4 regions of the Mesorhizobium sp. M3A.F.Ca.ET.175.01.1.1 genome follow, and region 1 is predicted to be linked to each of the others. Evidence: predicted binding sites of a transcription regulator. Region 1 holds the regulator's gene; each other region holds the start of a gene.
The links. Region 1 encodes PhoB, which activates phosphate uptake and scavenging genes when phosphate is short. Its sites were predicted from a motif close to TGTCATNNANCTGTCAT; they were not measured.
Positions count from the first base shown of each region.

Region 2: the regulator PhoB is predicted to act here: its motif matches at 1,969-1,985, upstream of EN818_RS13130 (DUF1045 domain-containing protein).
Region 3: the regulator PhoB is predicted to act here: its motif matches at 885-901, upstream of EN818_RS09860 (LTA synthase family protein).
Region 4: the regulator PhoB is predicted to act here: its motif matches at 1,978-1,994, upstream of EN818_RS24030 (ceramide glucosyltransferase).

Region 1 is NZ_SRTP01000002.1:383,343-387,961, forward strand. Features, by position in the region: gene xylF (D-xylose ABC transporter substrate-binding protein) at 1-621, opposite strand, end outside; gene EN818_RS06490 (ROK family protein) at 886-2,127, shown strand; gene phoB (phosphate regulon transcriptional regulator PhoB) at 2,211-2,900, opposite strand; gene phoU (phosphate signaling complex protein PhoU) at 2,920-3,621, opposite strand; gene pstB (phosphate ABC transporter ATP-binding protein PstB) at 3,640-4,443, opposite strand; gene pstA (phosphate ABC transporter permease PstA) at 4,440-4,619, opposite strand, start outside.
Region 2 is NZ_SRTP01000004.1:335,765-340,383, reverse strand. Features, by position in the region: gene phnN (phosphonate metabolism protein/1,5-bisphosphokinase (PRPP-forming) PhnN) at 1-58, opposite strand, end outside; gene EN818_RS13135 (alpha-D-ribose 1-methylphosphonate 5-triphosphate diphosphatase) at 55-1,194, opposite strand; gene EN818_RS13130 (DUF1045 domain-containing protein) at 1,226-1,933, opposite strand; gene iolB (5-deoxy-glucuronate isomerase) at 2,078-2,890, opposite strand; gene EN818_RS13120 (DUF3329 domain-containing protein) at 3,267-3,476, opposite strand; gene iolE (myo-inosose-2 dehydratase) at 3,540-4,457, opposite strand.
Region 3 is NZ_SRTP01000003.1:401,169-405,787, reverse strand. Features, by position in the region: gene fabD (ACP S-malonyltransferase) at 1-674, opposite strand, end outside; gene EN818_RS09860 (LTA synthase family protein) at 950-2,878, shown strand; gene rpsF (30S ribosomal protein S6) at 3,192-3,683, shown strand; gene rpsR (30S ribosomal protein S18) at 3,683-3,931, shown strand; gene rplI (50S ribosomal protein L9) at 4,198-4,619, shown strand, end outside.
Region 4 is NZ_SRTP01000012.1:148,514-153,132, reverse strand. Features, by position in the region: gene EN818_RS24045 (Hsp33 family molecular chaperone) at 1-350, shown strand, start outside; gene EN818_RS24040 (alpha/beta hydrolase) at 485-1,288, opposite strand; gene apaG (Co2+/Mg2+ efflux protein ApaG) at 1,481-1,873, opposite strand; gene EN818_RS24030 (ceramide glucosyltransferase) at 2,090-3,235, shown strand; gene EN818_RS24025 (O-succinylhomoserine sulfhydrylase) at 3,368-4,558, opposite strand; SAM riboswitch at 4,614-4,619, opposite strand, start outside.

The sequences.
Region 1 (4,619 bases):
GGCGGTCAGGAACTGTTCCATGTTCTTCTGCGCATTGGCAGGCAGCCAGCCGTCGGTATAGGCCTCTCCGACATTCTTGACCTTGCCGCTGTCGATCGCTTCCTTCAGGACTTCCATCGAACCCGAGAACAGGAAATCGGCATTCGGATCGGAACCCGAGCCCTTGATGAAGACGTAGTTGCCCTCGGGCTTGGCCTTGAACACCTCGCGAGCCTGCATGCGCCCGACTTCCTTGTTGTCGAAGGTCAGGTAGAACACGTCCTTGTTTTCGATCAGCCGGTCGTAGCCGACGACGGGGATGCCTTCGTCCAGTGCCTTCTGCACCGCGGGCCCGATCGCCGAGGCGTCCTGCGCCAGGACGATCAGCGCGTTGGCGCCCTGCGAGATGAGGCTTTCGACATCGGTCAGCTGCTTGCCCGGATTGGACTGCGCGTCGGCGGAAATGTATTTGTCGCCGGCAGCTTCGATCGCCGCCTTCATCGCCGCTTCGTCGGTCTTCCAGCGCTCCTCCTGGAAATTGGACCACGAAACGCCGATGACCTTGTCCTTCGCCTCTGCGACCGGGGCCAACGTCATCGACATGGCGACGCCCGCCAGCATGGCGGCTGCGAATTTCTTCATGATATCCTCCCTGCGCCGTGCGTGGCGCGACCTAGTCTGGCCCGAAGGCCGGCACAAGGCTCTTTTTTTCGAGCCTCGAAAAAATACTGATCCAATGGCGGAGTGCTGTCAACTGCGATTCTGAGGGTTTTTGAGCTGACAGCAACTTTTTTTCGGGTTCCGCAATAAATAATGACAGCTTCGCCTGGTTCTGCCACTATCCACACCTGTCACCCGCTGCCCATGTCATCGGAAAGCCTGCGGTGACTGGGAGGAATGCAAACGATGTCGGTGGGAATCCGCCACGACGACCTGCGTCGGCGCAACCGTGCGATGGTGCTTGCGGCCGTGCGCCGGGGTGGGCAGCCGTCGCGCACGGAGATCGCCGCCACCACCGGGCTCAGCCATTCGACCATATCCGCGATCTCCTCCGACCTTATTCAGGAAGGCATACTCGCCGAGAGCAAGGCGAGCGAGGCGGCAGCGCTGAAGCGGGGGCGGCCACAGGTCGGCCTTGCCCTCAACCCCGAGGCGGCTGCGGTGGTCACGGTGGTGCTGTCGCTGAATTTCCTCTCCGTCGCCGTCATCGACTATGCTGGCCAGGTCATCGCCGAGGAGCAGCGCCGCCTCGACACTCTCACCCTGCCCCGCGATGAACTGATCGGCGAATGCACCGCAATCGTCCGGCGCCGGCTGGAGGACCCCGACCTCGACGTCAGCAGCGTCGCCCGCATCGCCATGGGCATCCAAGGCATCACCGATTCCCATGCCCGCTTGATGCTGTGGTCGCCGATCACGCCGCTGACCGACATTGCCTTTGCCGACATACTGGAACAGGAATTCGGCATCCCGGCCACCATGGAGAACGACTGCAACATGATGGCGGTGGCGCTGCAGTGGCGCGAACCCGAGCGCTACCGCGACAATTTCATCGCCATCCTGCTCTCGCATGGCATTGGCATGGGCCTGGTGCTGAAGGGCGAGCTGTTCACCGGCACCCATTCTTCGGGCGGCGAGTTCGGCCACATGATCCACCGACCCGGCGGTGCGCTCTGCCGCTGCGGGCGGCGCGGCTGCGTCGAGGCCTATGCCGGCAACTACGCGATCTGGCGCAACGCCATGCGGATGGGCGAGGATGCCGAGCCGGTCGACATCGGCGACGCCGACATGCGGGCTCTGGCGGCACGGGCACGCGAGAATGACGGCCCGGAGCGCGAAGCCTATCGCCGGGCGGGAGAGGCGCTGGGCTTCGGCCTCGGCAGCCTGTTCGCGCTGATCGACCCGGCGCCGGTCGCCATGGTCGGCGTCAGCGCCGCCGCCTTCGACCTGATCGAGCCGGCGCTGCGCGCAGCCATCGCCCAGACCGCCGGCGGCCAGCATTCGAAGTCGATTTCCTTCGACACCGAGCCGAATGAATTGCCGCTGATCCGCGAGGGCTGCGCCGTCCGCGCGCTGACCTTCGTCGACCAGGAGATCTTCGCGCCGGGCATCCAGGCACGGGCAGGCGCCGGAAAGAACGTGGCGTGAGCCAACGCTGCTTCGATAGATCGCCACCAATGCTGAAGGTTGGCCGGGCGCCCTCGAGGTCGGCATAAGGGTCGCCGCCGGACCTAATCCTCCCTTATCGCGTAGCCCGCCCCGCGAATGGTGCGGATGACATCCGGCATGCGGCCGTTGTTGACCGCCTTGCGCAGGCGCCCGACATGCACATCCACCGTGCGCTCGTCGATATAGATCGTCTCGCCCCAGACATTGTCGAGCAGCTGGCTGCGCGAGAACACGCGGCCGGGATGGCGCATCATGAATTCGAGCAGCCGGAACTCGGTCGGTCCGAGCCGGATCTCGCTCTTCTTGCGGTAGACACGGTGCGATTCACGGTCGAGCACGATGTCGCCGACCTTGAGCACGCTGGACAGCACCTCCGGCTTCGCGCGGCGCAGCAGCGCCTTGACGCGTGCCATGAATTCCGGCGTCGAGAACGGCTTGACCAGATAGTCGTCGGCGCCGGTCGACAGCCCGCGCACCCGGTCGCTCTCCTCGCCGCGCGCGGTCAGCATGATGATCGGCAGCCGCTCCGTCTCGGGCCGCATCCTGAGGCGCCGGCACAGCTCGATGCCGGAAACCGCCGGCACCATCCAGTCGAGCACCAGCAGATCGGGCACGTTCTCCTGCAGGCGGATCTCGGCCTCGTCGCCGCGCGTCACCACTTCGACCTGATAGCCCTCGGATTCGAGGTTGTAGCGGAGCAGCACGCCCAGCGGCTCCTCGTCCTCCACCACCATGATGCGTGGCGCGATCATTGGAAATTCACCCTTGTCGTCAGGCCGCCGGCGCCGACATCTCGTCCTGCTTCGGACGGTTTGCGGGCAATTGGGTGCCGGTCAGCACGTAATAGGCGTTCTCGGCGATGTTGGTCACATGGTCGCCGATGCGCTCCAGATTCTTGGCGCAGAACAAAAGGTGCGTGCAAGCGGTGATGTTGCGCGGATCTTCCATCATGTAGGTCAAGAGCTCACGGAAGACCGAAGTGTACTTGACGTCGATGCGCTCGTCGTCGTTGCGCAGCCTGGCGAGTGCCGCCGCGTCGCCCGCCGCATACTCCTCGATCACGCCCTGCACCTGGATCAGTACAAGCTGCGCCATGCCGTCGATGGAATGCGAGAGGTCGCGCGGCGCGGCGCTGACGCCGACGGTGCCGACGCGCTTGGCGATGTTCTTGGCGAGGTCGCCGATGCGCTCGAGGTCGCCGGCCATGCGGATGGCGCCGACCACATTGCGCAGGTCGTCGGCCATGGGCTGCCGCTTGGCGATCAGGGTGATGGCGCGGTCGTCGAGCTCGCGCTGGCGGGCGTCCATGATGGCGTCGTCGGAGACCACGCGCTGCGCCATCGCATTGTCGGAATTGAGCAGTGCCTTGGTCGAGGCGCCGACCATCGCGCCGGCAAGATCGCCCATGTCACGGATGAGCCGGCTGATCTGGGCGAGATCCTCGTCGAAGGAAGCGACCGTATGGGCCATGATTCATGTCCTCGTATGAGATCAGCCGAAGCGGCCGGTGATGTAGTCCTGCGTGCGCTTCTCGCGGGGCGAGGTGAAGATCTTCTCGGTGCGGTCGAACTCGACCAGCTCGCCGAGATACATGAATGCCGTCTGCCGGGACACGCGCGCCGCCTGCTGCATGTTGTGGGTGACGATGACGATCGTGTAGTCGGCCTGGAGTTCGTCGATCAGTTCCTCGATCTTGGCGGTCGACAGCGGATCGAGCGCCGAGGCCGGCTCGTCGAGCAGGATGACCTCGGGCTTCACCGCCACGGTACGCGCGATGCAGAGCCGCTGCTGCTGGCCGCCGGACAGGCTCTGGCCGCTGGCGTGAAGCTTGTCCTTGACCTCGTTCCACAATGCCGCGCGCTTCAGCGCCTGCTCGACGCGGCCGTCCATCTCGGACTTGCTGATCTTCTCGTAAAGCCGGACGCCGAAGGCGATGTTCTCGTAGATCGACATCGGAAACGGCGTCGGCTTCTGGAAAACCATGCCGATCTTGGTCCTGAGCAGGTTGAGGTCCTGCGAGCGGTCAAGGATGTTCTTGCCGTCGAGCAGCACCTGGCCCTCGGCGCTCTGCTTCGGATAAAGTTCGTAGATGCGGTTGAAGACGCGCAGCAGCGTCGACTTCCCGCAGCCCGACGGCCCGATGAAGGCGGTGACGCTGCGTTCGGGCAGCGTCAGGCTGATATCCTTCAGCGCCTTCGATTGGCCGTAGTAGAAGTTGAGGTTCTTGACCTCGATCTTGGCCTTCTCGACGGCTGCTTCGGCCACGTTCAAATCGGTGGACAACATCGGTTTCATCTGTCCTCTCTGCGTCCGGTAAGGCTGCGGGCGAAGATGCTCAGCCCGAGAACCGTCAGGGTGATTACGAGGGCGCCGGTCCAGGCCAGTTGCTGCCATTCCTCATAGGGGCTGAGCGCAAACTGGAAGATGGTCACCGGCAGGCTGGCCATCGGCGCGTTGAGATTGCTCGACCA
Region 2 (4,619 bases), on a different contig from region 1:
CGGTGCGGATAGGATGCGCTTCGGTGAGCTCGCGCTCGATCAGTGCCGAAACCATCATGCCACCCGGCGCCCTTCGCGCCAGACGGTTCGCACGACCGGGACGTGGTCGTCGACGCGCACGCGCACCAGGTCGGCGCGGCGGCCCGACCCGATGACGCCTCGATCAGTCAAGCCGACAGCCTCGGCCGGGTTCTTGGAGACCATGGCGACAGCCTGCGGCAGAGAGATGCCTTCCACGACATTGCCGAGGAAGAAGGCCGACTGGATCAGGCTGAAGGGAATGTAGTCGGATGACAATATGTCGAGCAGGCCGTCGCCGGCGAGCGACCTCGCCGAGACGTTGCCCGAATGCGAGGCGCCGCGCATGACGTTGGGCGCCCCCATCAGCACGCCGAGGCCCGCCGCCTTGGAAGCCCTTGCCGCCTCCTCGGTGGTCGGGAACTCGGCAACCTGCACGCCCTGCTCCACCGCTTCCTCGACATGGCCGGCGGTAGCATCGTCATGGCTGGCGAGCACGATGCCGCGCTCGCGGCAGGCGGCGGAAATGAAGGCGCGGTTCGGGCCAGAGTTAATCGCCGATTCCGCCATGCGCTTGTCACAGAATTCCTGGAAATCGCGGCCCGTCAGCTTCAGCTTGCGCTGGTAATACGAGGCATAGGTCTCGATGTCGACGAACTGGCGCTGGCCCGGCGCATGGTCCATCAGCGAAGCGAGCCTCACCCGGTCGTCGGCCTCGAAATTGACGAAGGCTTTCAGGCAGTCCGGCGCCGAGACCTCGCAGCGCAGATGGATGAAGTGCTCTGCCCGCAACCGATCCTGCTTGACGCTGTCGGCGATCGCGTCGGCGAGCTTGCGGATGTCGTCGGACTTCAGGTCGGCATCCTCGTCCATGCCGACGCGCAGGGCGTCGAGCACGGTGGTGATGCCGGCGGTCGCCACCTGCGCGTCATGGGCAAGCACGGCGGCGATCGGGTTCCAGCGCACCTTGGGACGCGGCGCGTAATGGCCTTCGAGATGGTCGGTGTGCAGCTCGACCAGACCCGGGAGGATATAGTCGCCGCCCATGTCCTCGCCGGCGCGGGTAGCGCCCGGCTCGATCGCTGCGATCAGGCCTTCGCGCAGCAGCAGAGAGCCCTCGACGATCTCGTCGGCAAGCACGATGCGGGCATTGGCGAGCACGGTTTCGGCGGTCATTTCAGGCGGTCCATGGTCTCAGGCACTGGCATCAGGCGGTTTTTCTGGCGGGGCGGCGGCTGAGCGCATGGTGGGAGAGCACCATGAACGGCGCGCCCGGTTCCGGCTCGACAAACAGCGTCAGCGCATCCACCGGCACCGGATGCAGCAGCACGTCCGCGAACAGGCTGTCGATTGCTGCACGAAGACGGCGGCTTTCCTGTGGCCCAACGCGGCCGGACACCGTCATGTGGAACCGGAAAGTCTCGAAAACGTAGGGATAGCCCCATTGGCAAAGATTGCGGAACTCCTCCGGCTTCAGCGAGTCGGGACTGCGCCGTTCGATCTCGGCTTCCGTCAGCGGCGCGCGAAACCGGTCGAAGCCGCGCACGACCTCGCCGGCGAAACTGTTGAGGGCGGCAAACGGGGCTTCCGGCACCAGCGCGAAAAAACCGTCGATCTGGCCGACGACAAGCCGCGGAATGACGACTGGTGGCGCCGCTTCGGCGAAACTGTCGAGGGCGACGCGAAGCGAGGCTTCCGTCTCGTTCGGCGCCAGCCGGAACGGCGCCTTCAGCGTTGCGTGGAATCCATAGCGCCTGGCAGAAGCGGTGTGAAAGGCCACTTCGGCCGCCGACAGATCACCCACGGCCTCGACTGGGCGCGTCGCCGCGCCGAAAGGGTCGCGTCCCAGCCAGTTGGCGGCGACGCGCGCCAGGCGCTCGTCCTGCCGTGGCGTGTAATAGATGGCGTAACGCATGAAAGATCCTCGTCAGCCCGCCATAGGTGATTTCCATGACGGATTGACGAAGCTTTCGTGGGTTTTCGAAGGCAAATAAACCCTGGCGGTGCTTAGCCGGCGACTTTTTTAGCGCTGGACCAACAGTTCGGGCGGCGTCGGACCTCAAGCCTTCATCAGCCACTCATGTTCGGTCGCGTTATGGAACTTCCAGGTCCGCTTCGGACCGGCCATGACGTTGAGATAATAGAGATCGTAGCCGTGGCAGGCCGCGCAGGGATGGTACCCCTTCGGGACCAGCACGACGTCGCCGTCCTCGATCGCCATTGCTTCGTCCAGATCGCGCTCGCCGTTGTCGTTGGCATCCGTGTAGACGCGCTGGAAGGCAAAGCCTTGCGGCGGGTTGAGCCGATGATAGTAGGTCTCCTCGAGATAGGACTCGGCCGGCAGATTGTCCTGGTCGTGCTTGTGCGGTGGATAACTGGAAGTGTGGCCGCCGGGGGTGATGACTTCGACCACCAGCAGCGAGTCGGCGGGTTTGCCCTCGGGCAGGATGTTGGTGACGTAGCGCGTGTTGGTGCCTTTGCCGCGCACTTCCTGGCCGAGATCCTCGGGTCCGATGACGCGTGCTGGAAGCCCACCGCCGAGGCCCGGCGCCGAGCAGACCGCGAGCTCGAGCTCGGTATCGGCGGTCACCGACCAGTCGGAGCCCTGCGGCACATAGACCGACCAGGGCTTGCCCTCGAAGGGCGACATGCGCTCGCCGAGCAGGCCGAGACCCTTGCCGCCGACCGATGCGCTACCCTTGCCGGTGACGAAGACCAGGCAGACCTCGCGGTTGCCCGTCTCGCCGGATGCCGTCTCGCCGGGCTTCAGGCGATGGAGGTCGAAGCCGACGTAAGTCCAGCCGGCGCTTTGCGGCGTGACGTGAGCGACGCGGCCGTGCCCCTTGTCGGCCTTGACGAGCAGTTTCGACATTTTTTGTCTCCTTAGTTCCGGGACATTCCGATTTTTCAGTCTGTTTGCAGCCGAGATCGCATCGTTCGATGGACTATTTACAAAGCTTGGAGATTGGCCGGTCCCTCTCAATGTCGTCATCCTAGGGCGCAGCAGGAGCGAAGCTCCGTCGCGGAGACCCTAGGATCCATGCCGTAACCTCGGTCGAAAGGCGCAGCGGAGCAGAATTCTGTACCGCGGCGGCTGTGTTGACGTCACGGCATGGATCCTCTGGTCTGCGCCGCGTCGCTTCGCCCGTGGATGACGGAGCGAGAGGCGTTTCGGCCAACCGCCAACGTATGCGATCCCTCAGACACGCAGGATCCAATCCACAAAAGCTTCTGCGCCATGGTTCCGATCATTCTTTCGGCTCAACAGGCGGCTTCTCCTCGGCCGGCTTGTATAGGTAGAAGAACTGCCACACCGCATAGCCGGCGAAGCCGAGCGCGATGACGCCCCAGAAAGGTGTGCCGGAGGCGAACTCGATCACCGACCAGACCAGGCAGACGGCGACGACGGCGATGCGTCGCCACAGCGGCCGGAAGAAGGGGTGCTCATAATCTTTCATCGCGCCAATCCAGGTTTTTTCCAAGCGCCTCAGATAGAGCGAGCGCCCCGGCAAATCCACCAGTCAGGCATTCGGGAAGCCTTGCGTCTCCACCGTATAGCCGGCGGCCGTCATCACCCGCATCAGCTCTCTGTGGCCGACCTCAGCCATCTTCAGCGGCGGGTTCTTCTTCGGATCCTGTTCGGCCTCGACGACGAACCAACCCTCATAACCGTGATCTGCGAAGCGTTGCACGATGGCGCCGAAATCGAGCGAGCCGTCGCCCGGCACGGTGAAGGCGCCGAGCGCGACTGCATCGAGGAACGACTGCTTCGTGCGATCAAGGGCGTCGATGACGCCCATGCGCACGTCCTTCACATGGACGTGGTTGATGCGCTTGTGATGGTTGTCGATGGCGCGCAGCACATCGCCGCCGGCAAAGGCGAGGTGGCCGGCATCGAGCAGCAGCGGAATGCCTTCGCCGGAGTGGCGCATGAAGGCGTCGAGCTCCGGCTCGGTCTCGACGACCGCCGCCATGTGATGATGATAAGAGAGCGGCATGCCCTGCTCGGCGCACCATTCACCGAACTCGGTGAGACGCCTGCCGTACGCCTTCATCTCGTCGCCCGTGAGCTTCGGCTTGGTGGCCAAAGGCTTCGAACGGTCGCCCTGGATCGAGCGGCCGACCTCGCCATAGACAATGCAGGGCGCGTTGACGGCCTTGAACAGGTCGATCATCGGCTCGATGCGGTCCTTGTTCCTGGACATGTCCTCGTTGACCAGCGTGCCGGAAAACCAGCCGCCGCAGAGCGTGACGTCGGCCTCCTTCAGGATCGGCAGCATCACCTTCGGGTCGTTGGGGAAGCGGCGGCCCATCTCCATGCCGGTGAAGCCGGCCGAACGCGACTGCCGCAGACATTCCTCCAGCGACACGTCGTCGCTCAATTCCACGAGATCGTCGTTCCACCACGCGATGGGGGACATGCCCAGTTTGGCTTTCAAGTCGTCACTCCAGATTCGGATTATCCAATTTTCGTTGGTCGACGCTGCCCCTCATCCGCCTGCCGGCACCTTCTCCCCGTATAGTGACGGGGAGAAGGACTAGCTCCAGCGCTGACGCCCCCTCTCCCCGTTCTTCACGGGGAGAGGGTATGGGTGAGGGGC
Region 3 (4,619 bases), on a different contig from region 1:
GCCTTCTTCGCAACACCGGCCAGCGCCTCGCGCATGATATCGGCCGCCGGCGCCATCAGCGCCGAATGGAACGGCGCGGAAACCTGCAGCATGAGCGCCCGCTTGGCGCCCTTATCGGTGCAGAGCCTGGCCGCCAGCTCGACGGCCGCCTTGGCGCCGGAAATGACCAGCTGGCCGCCGCCGTTGTCGTTGGCGATCTGGCAGACCGAAGCCTTGGCGGCCTCGGCGCAGGCGGCTTCGACGTCGGCCTGCTCCAGCCCGATGATGGCGGCCATGGCGCCCTCGCCCGCGGGCACGGCGGCCTGCATGGCGTTGCCGCGAGTGCGCAGCAGCCGCGCGGCGTCGGCGACCGAGACGAACCCCGCCGCGGCGAGGGCCGAATATTCGCCGAGCGAATGGCCGGCGACGTAAGACACCTTGTCCTTCAGCGAAAAGCCGCGCGACTCCAGCGCCCGCAGCGCCGCCAGCGACACCGCCATCAGCGCCGGCTGCGCGTTGGCGGTCAGCGTCAGGGTTTGTTCCGGTCCTTCCCAGATCAGCTTCGACAGGTTTTCGCCGAGTGCATCGTCCACTTCCTCGAAGACCCGGCGCGCCTCGGGAAAAGCATCGGCAAGGTCCTTGCCCATGCCGACGGCCTGGCTGCCCTGTCCCGGAAAGGTGAATGCGACGGCCATTTTAGGGTCTCCAGCGGCTTGCTTTTGTCAGCCTCTGGCGCAAGCCGGACGGCCAAGTCAAGCCCGCCGGCAGCCATTCAGCACCCATTGCGGCCATAAAAACCGGCCGAGTCGCTGTTCCAAAAGGCTTTTTGGCGATCACACCTGATGAAAACCGCTCACGAATCGTTTGCTGGCTCTTCTTATTTCCGCCACAGGCATTAGCTTTGCGTGACAGTTCGATGACAGAAGCGTGACGCGAGTGGAAGACGCGTAGCATGGGCCGGGGGAGTTAAGTGGCAAGGATCAGAAAGGGCGCGGCCAGACCCGTGCCGCAGTTCCTGGAAGACGATCCGTCCACCGGCTATCTGCCGGGCCGCAGATGGCCGATCGTGCGCTACGGTCTCGCCACGCTCCTGGCCTCGGCGCTGCTGGTGTTCGCCATCGAATGGATCGTGCGCGGCGACTTCTTCGGCACCGTCGACTTCTTCCTACAGCCCTTCAAGCCCGGCTGGACGACGATCATCGTCTTCGCGCTGGTTCTGATCGGGCTCGACGCCATCATCGGCCGCAGCCATCAGAGCCTGATGATCGTCACGCCGCTGACGCTGGCGCTGGCCTTCGTCGGCCATCAGAAATCGCATTACCTCGGCGATCCGCTCTATCCGGCCGATTTCCTCTACGCCCGCCAGATCATGGCGCTGATGCCGCTTCTGGTGCGCGAGCGGCCATGGACGGCAGCGATGCTCGCGGTGGTGATCGTCGGCAGCCTGGCGCTGCTCGCCCTTGGCTGGCGGCAGTGGCGCCGCCGGGTGCCGATCCTGAGCCGCAAGGGCCGCTTGGCCCGGCTGACGCTTGCCGTGCCGCTGCTCGCCTTCTTCGTCTCGATCATGGATTACGCCACCTTCTCGTGGACGCGCGACCGGCTGCAAATCATCCCGATCATGTGGGACCAGAAGGAAAACTACGCCTCCAATGGCTTTGCGCTCGCCTTCGCGCTCAACGTGCCGATGGCGCATGTCTCGGCCCCGCCCGGCTATTCCGACAAGACGATCGCAGCGATCAAGCGGCCGGATGTGGCCGCTTCGGTGCCGGCGGAAAAGCCGGACATCATCATCGTCATGAGCGAATCCTTCTGGGACGCGACCAAGCTGCCGGGCGTCAGCATCAAACCCGATCCGATCCCGACGGTCCGGGCGCTGCGATCGGGCTACATGTTCTCGCCTGAATTCGGCGGCATGACCGCCAACATCGAGTTCGAAGCGCTGACCGGGTTCTCCAACGCGTTCCTGCCGGCGGGCTCGATCCCCTACCAGCAATATGTTCGCACGCCCACGCCGTCGCTCGCGACCTTCCTGAAGAGCGAAGGCTATCGGGCGCGCGCCATCCATCCGGGCACCAACTGGTTCTGGAACCGCGGCGCGGTCTATGCCGATTTCGGGTTCAGCGAGTTCCGCTCCGAAGAGACGTTGCCGCCAATGGAAAAGCGCGGACCGCTGGCTTCGGACGCCGCGATGACCGACGAGATCATCCGCGAGGCCGACGCGAACGAGGATCCGGTCTTCCTGTTCGCGGTCAGCCTGCAGAACCACGGGCCTTACGAGCCCTATCGCTATTACAATCCCACGCATACGGTCGACGCGCCGATCAGCAGCTGGGCGCGGGAATCTCTGCTCTCCTATGCGGAGGGATCCGCCGACGCCGATCGCGGGCTGCAGCGCCTGATCGACTGGGCGAAGAAGCGGGAGCGGCCGACGATCATCGCCTTCTTCGGCGACCATCTGCCGCCGCTCGGCCCGGTCTATGTCGAGACCGGCTTCCTCAAGGACAACGTCGCGCCACGCAAGGAGCCGACCCCGCAGGCAGCGCTCGAACATCACGAGACGCCGCTGATCATCTGGTCGAACCGCTCCGGCCCGGTCGCGGATCTTGGCGCGGTGAGCCCGGCCTTCCTGCCCTACCATATCCTCACCACGGCAGGGATAACCCATCCCTACTACACCGGATTCCTCGGCGCGCTGCGCGATCGCTACCGCGTCGTCGACCGCAATCTTCTCCTGTCCCCGTCGGGCGAGGCGACGCCCGACTGGGCCCGGCAGAAGAAGATCGATCCGGCGATCAACGATTTCCGCCTGATCCAGTACGACATGATGTTCGGGAAGCGCCAGGCGGCACCCGATTTCTTCCCGGAGACGGTGAACAGGCTGATCGCGCATACGAGCTGAGCCGGCTGCGGCAGAGAGCCTGCCCAAATGAGACCCCTCGCCGCATCACCTGCCTCGCCTTGCGCCTTGCCTTCCTGGGGAATTGCTATATAGACGCCTGCAATCTGCCGGTCCTTGCTGGGGGCTGAACGGAGGGCCGCGGCTTTTTCGAAGGCCGCGCTGTGAAGCCAGAAGGGCTTCCGCCTCCCGTGTCTCCGCTCTCGACCGTCTCGCGATGCTCCTTTCTTCCCCGCGCCTCCGGCCGGGTCAGACAAGTTGCAGAGGCTTAGCCGCGAGGGCCGGTAAGAGAAACGAAGAAAGGCAGAAAAACATAATGGCTCTTTACGAACATGTGTTTCTTGCCCGGCAGGACCTGTCGCAGCAGCAGGTTGATGCGCTTGTCGAACAGTACAAGGGCGTCATCACCGCGAATGGCGGCTCGGTCGGCCGGATCGAGAACTGGGGACTGAAGTCCCTCACCTACCGGGTCAAGAAGAACCGGAAGGCTTACTACACGCTGATGGACATCAACTGCCCGCCGGCTGCGCTCAACGAAATGGAGCGCCAGATGGGCCTGTCGGAAGATGTCCTGCGCTTCCTCACCGTCAAGGTCGAAGCGCATGAGGAAGGCGCTTCGGCAATGATGCAGAAGCGCGAGGAACGCTCCGAGCGCGGCGGCTTCGGCGACCGTGACCGCGGCGATCGCGGCCCGCGTTCGTTCGGCGACCGTGACCGTGGCGATCGTGGCGACCGTCCGCCACGCAGCTTCGATGGCGAGCGCGGTCCGCGCCGTCCGCGCGAAGCCGTTGAAGGGGGTGCAGAATAATGGTCGACATCAATCAGATCCCGACCCGGCGTCCCTTCCATCGCCGTCGCAAGACCTGTCCGTTCTCCGGCGCCAACGCCCCGAAGATCGACTACAAGGACGTGCGTCTGCTGCAGCGCTACATTTCCGAGCGCGGCAAGATCGTGCCGTCGCGCATCACCGCCGTCAGCCAGAAGAAGCAGCGCGAGCTCGCCAAGGCGATCAAGCGCGCCCGCTTCCTCGGCCTGCTGCCCTACGTGGTTCGCTGACGCCTTTGAGTTGACCATGATCTTTCCCGAGAACCGGTATCCAGTTTTCGGGATCATGGTCCAGTAAGCGGGCGGTTCGCCGCCCGCACTTTCCACCGGCGCGACGGGCGCGTCGGGTTGAGCATCAAACCCCGGGTTGAGGCCAGGCCTCTAACTGCCCAGACAGGCAGGACAGCGACACGGCGGCGACGCCACTTTTTGCTTCCTGACCTGTTCCAAACAGTCCGACGCCATCCTGAATGGCGCCAAAGTGAAGGAACGAAACCATGGAAGTCATTCTCCTCGAGCGCATTTCCCGCCTCGGCCAGATGGGCGAAACCGTCAAGGTCAAGGACGGGTTCGCCCGCAACTTCCTGCTCCCGCAGGGCAAGGCGCTGCGCGCCAACGAAGCCAACAAGAAAAAGTTCGAAGGCCAGCGCGCCCAGCTCGAAGCCCGCAACCTCGAGCGCAAATCGGAGGCCGCCCAGGTCGCCGAGAAGCTCGACGGCAAGAGCTTCATCGTCGTGCGCTCGGCCGGCGAGACCGGCCAGCTCTACGGTTCGGTGTCGACCCGTGACATCGCCGAACTGCTGACGGCGGAAGGCTTCACGGTCAGCCGCAACCAGATCGAGCTCAACCAGCCGATCAAGACCATTGGCCTCTCCAATGTGGCGATCGCGCTGCATCCGGAAGTCGAGGTCACCGTGAC
Region 4 (4,619 bases), on a different contig from region 1:
CGGGCGGCGACGGCGATCCGCGCAATGTGACGCACGAGCCGGCCGACAATTCCTGGCAGGAGCTTCTGGCACTGCTCGGCACCACCGAGCCGACCGAGTTGATCGATCCGACCGTGGGCGCCGAACGGCTGCTCTACCGGCTGTTCCACGAGCACGGCGTGCGTGTCTTCCGCGGTGTGCCGGTCGCCGACGAATGCTCCTGCTCGCGCGAAAAGATCCGCGGCATTCTCGAGGGTTTTTCGGCGCAGGAGATCAAGGACTCGACCGAAGAGGGCGGCATCCATGTCGCCTGCGAATTCTGCTCGACGCAGTACGATTTCGATCCGACGGAGTTCGTGGCGGCTGGATAAGGTCGCTTCTTGTTCACAAGACCTTTCCCCATCTGTCTTCTCTCCCCCGAGAGACCCGTCGGGGGAGAGGATTTTAGCTCGCCTTGGCGTCGTTCCCTTGTTTGATAGGGCTTCGTTGCCGCGGTATGCCGACGTCAAATGAATTCCTGGATGTGCTTGCGGACATCTGATGCTCGTTCGACTGGGGCCATATGGGTTTCTTCCGCGAGCACCATGAGCTTCGCTCCCCCGATCCCACTCGCGGCGGCTTCCATCATGCCGCTGCCGAAGAACTGGTCCCTTTCACCGCCTAGGATCAAGGTTCTGGCCGAGATGTTGCGAAGGTCTTCGTTCGTCACATTGTTGTGGAGCATTGCTTCGAGGTAGCGGACGATTGAACTCTGGGCTCCCATTCGTGCAATCAATCTGCGTTTGAACATCAGGCGAAAACGCAACAGCAGGTTCAGCCACGGTCGCCGAAATACCGTCGCGAATTCCTCCAGCAACGCATGAAATTGTTCGTCTTTCGCGAATTGGATCTGTCTGTGGAGCCGCTTTTTTCCATCGGCCGAAAAGCCATGTGCGCTCGCCAGTAAGATCAGTTTTTCCACGGAGTCGGGATAGTCTGCGGCCACATGCGTTGCCACCACGCCGCCATAGGAAATACCCATCAAACGTGCCGGCTTGTTGAGGTTGGTGTCGATGATCTCTGAGATGTCTCGAGCCATATTCCTGAGTGAAACATCGTCTTTTGGATCTGGATCGTAGCTGATCAGCACAAAGCTCATGCCCGGTGGAAGGATCCGTTTGAGCCGTCTGGCGTCCTTTTCCAATCTGGAAGGTTCGGGCTTCATCATGAACCCTTGACCGCCGTTGATGACAATAAGACTTTCCGGTCGCGTTCCGACTTTCGCGAATGGTATCCGGCCGAGAAACAATCCTGTTTCAATACTGCTCATGAGGCTGCTGCTTCGAGCATGGCCGGACACTCCTGTTGGCGCGGCGCTTTCACGGCATCGCTTGGCATTGGACGCTGCGTTTGGCGAAAGTGCCGATCCTGCGGCAGCGCCAATCGGACTGATCCAGTTGGAGCAGAGATGGCGCATGCAGCCAGTCGATATGTGGCGCCAAGATGCGCGGACAGGCCGGCACTAATTCACCGTCCGCCTTGTGCCCGGCATGTCGAGCGAGAAGGCCGGGATCGCGACGTCGAACATCTCGCCGCGCCCGTTGCGCATCGTATAGTGGCCGACCATGATGCCGGACGGCGTCGAGAGGGGGCAGCCCGACGTGTACTGGTAGCTGTCGCCGGGGTTGAGTTCCGGCTGGTCGCCGACGACGCCCGCGCCACGCACTTCCTCGACGCGGCCATGACCGTCGGTGATGTGCCAGTAGCGCGATAGAAGCTGAACGAACTCTTCCGATCGATTGTCGATCGTCACCTGGTATCCCCAGACATAGCGGTTCTCTGATGGATCGGAGCGATCCTCCAGGAAGAACGGCCTGACCTGCACTTCTATGTTCCGCGTCACGGCGCGATACATGAGCAACTCCGGTGCTGCGGCAGGAAATATTTGTCGCGCTGCGCGGCATTATCAACGCAAGGCAGCCCAATCTCCCGACCTCGACGCGCAGTGCCGCCAAACAATGTCATTTGAGTGACACATGACAATGGTTGGTGTGCACAAACCGTGTCGGGCGACTCGGGCGCTCCGTCGAATGGATGGCCGCGGGCGGCCTTTCGGGAGTGCCAGACTTCGATGGAACTGACTTTCGCGGCCGCCGTCACCTCGTCAGCCCTACTTGTTTCCAATCTCGCCAGCATCCTCTTGGCGGCATCGCGGCTGAAGCGGCGCCACGTCATTGCTCCCCCTGCAAGCAAGCAGCCGGCCGTCTCGATCGTTGTGCCTCTGCGTGGCGTCGAGGCGTTCACAAGGGAGACGCTCCAGCGCGCCTTCTCGCTCGACTGGCCGCGCTACGAGCTGATCTTCTGCGTCGCCCATGGCGAAGATCCGGTAATCAAACTCGTCAGTGCCGCGATCGCGCGATACCCCAAGGTTCCGGCGCGGTTGCTCATCGGCGACGACAAGGTGAGCGCCAATCCCAAGCTCAACAATTGCGTCAAGGGATGGCAGGCGGCCCGGAACGATTGGGTGATCCTTGCCGATTCCAACGTGCTGATGCCGAAGGACTATGTCCAGCATCTGCTGGCGGCATGGCGGCCGGATACCGGCCTCGTCTGCTCGACGCCGATCGGCTCGCGCCCGGACGGCTTCTGGGCCGAGGTCGAATGTGCCTTCCTCAACACGTTGCAGGCGCGCTGGCAATATGCCGGCGAAGCGCTCGGCCTCGGCTTTGCCCAAGGCAAGAGCATGCTGTGGAACAAGCCGCTGCTCGACGGCAGTGGCGGCATCCACGCTTTGGCTGCCGAGATCGCCGAGGATGCGGCCGCCACCAAGCTGGTCAACGGGCTTGGCCTGAAGGTCAATCTGGTCGCAGCGCCCTTCGAGCAGCCGCTCGGCCAGCGTCGGCTCGCCGAAGTCTGGTCGCGCCAGGCGCGCTGGGCGAGGCTGCGGCGCGTCACCTTCCCGCAATTCTTCGTCCCCGAGGTCCTCACCGGCGTGGCGGCTCCGCTCTTGCTCGCGCTGATCGCGGCGGCCAGCGCCGGCGTCAGCCTGCCTGCCACGGCGCTTTGCGTGCTGGCCATCGCCTATCTGCCGGAATGCCTGCTCGCCTCGTCCAAGGGCTGGTATCTATCGCCGCGCAGCATCACCGCGATGATGGTGCGCGACGCCCTGCTTCCCGCCATCTGGGCGCGCGGCTGGTTCGGCGGTGCCGTCGACTGGCGCGGCAACGCCATGACCATCCGCGCCAATGCGATGACCGAGCTGGAAGAGGGCGCCTAAAGCGGGTCGCACTGATACGCATTAGCGAATTCAGTTCACGCGCTTCAGGCCTTTGCTTTGATGCATGTCGTTGTCCCAGAACCGCTGCACACTTCTAGCGACATGCATTAAGCGGCGCCCAACCGGCACCGCCTACTTGGCCGCCTTCAGCGCCTGTTCGAGGTCGGCGAGCAGGTCATCCGTATCCTCCAGCCCGACGGACAGCCTGAGCGTGCCGGGCCCGATGCCAAGCTCCGCCCGCGCCTCGTCGCTGAGGTTCTTGTGCGTCGTCGTCGCCGGATGGGTGATCAGGCTCTTGGCGTCGCCGAGATTGTTGGAGATCAGCACGATGTCGAGCGCGTTCTGGACGGCGAATGCCGCCTGTTTGCCGCCCTTGACGTCGAGGCAGATCAGCGTCGAGCCGCCCGACATCTGCTTCCTGACGATATCGGCCTGCGGGTGGTCGGCCCGGCCCGGATAGATGACGCGGGCAATCTCCGGCCGCTCCGCCAGAAAGTCCGCGATCTTGCCGGCGCTTTCCGTCTGCTGGCGCACGCGCAGCGGCAGCGTCTCCAGGCCCTTGAGCAGCGTCCAGGCATTGAAGGGCGAGAGGCTCGGACCGGTGTGGCGGAAATAGTCGTGCAGGTTCTCGTCGATCCACTTTTTGTCCGACAGGATGATGCCGCCGAGACAGCGCCCCTGGCCGTCGATGTGCTTGGTTGCCGAATAGACGACGATATGCGCGCCGAGCTGCAACGGGTTCTGCTGCAGCGGCGTGGCAAAGACATTGTCGACGATCAGCCTGGCGCCGATCGAGTTGGCGAGCGCGGCAACGGCAGTGATGTCGACCACTTCAAGCGTCGGGTTGGTCGGGCTTTCCAGGAAGAACAGCTTCGTGTTCGGCCTGACCGCTTTTTCCCAGTTCGCAATGTCGGTGCCGTCGACCAGCGTCGCCTCGATGCCGTATTTCGGCGCCAGCGTCTCGACCACCCAGCGGCATGAGCCGAACAGGGCGCGGGCCGCAACGATATGGTCGCCGGCCCTGGCGCTGCAGAGCAGTGCCGCCGTCACCGCCGCCATGCCCGAAGCGGTGGCGCGCGCGTCCTCTGCGCCCTCCAGCGCGCACATGCGCTTTTCGAACATGTCGACTGTCGGGTTGGCGTAGCGCGAATAGATGAAGCCCGGCTCCTCGCCCTTGAAACGGGCTTCCGCCGCCTGCGCGCTCTCATAGACATAGCCCTGGGTGAGGTAGATCGCCTCGGCAGTCTCGCCGAAGCCGGAACGCAGCGTTCCGCCATGCACGAGTGCCGTCTGAGGCTTCCAATTACGCTTTTTGCTGCTCATAGCCCTGCTTCCAAACACAAAAAGACCGGCCGCGACGTCGCAACCGGTCCATACGGCCTTG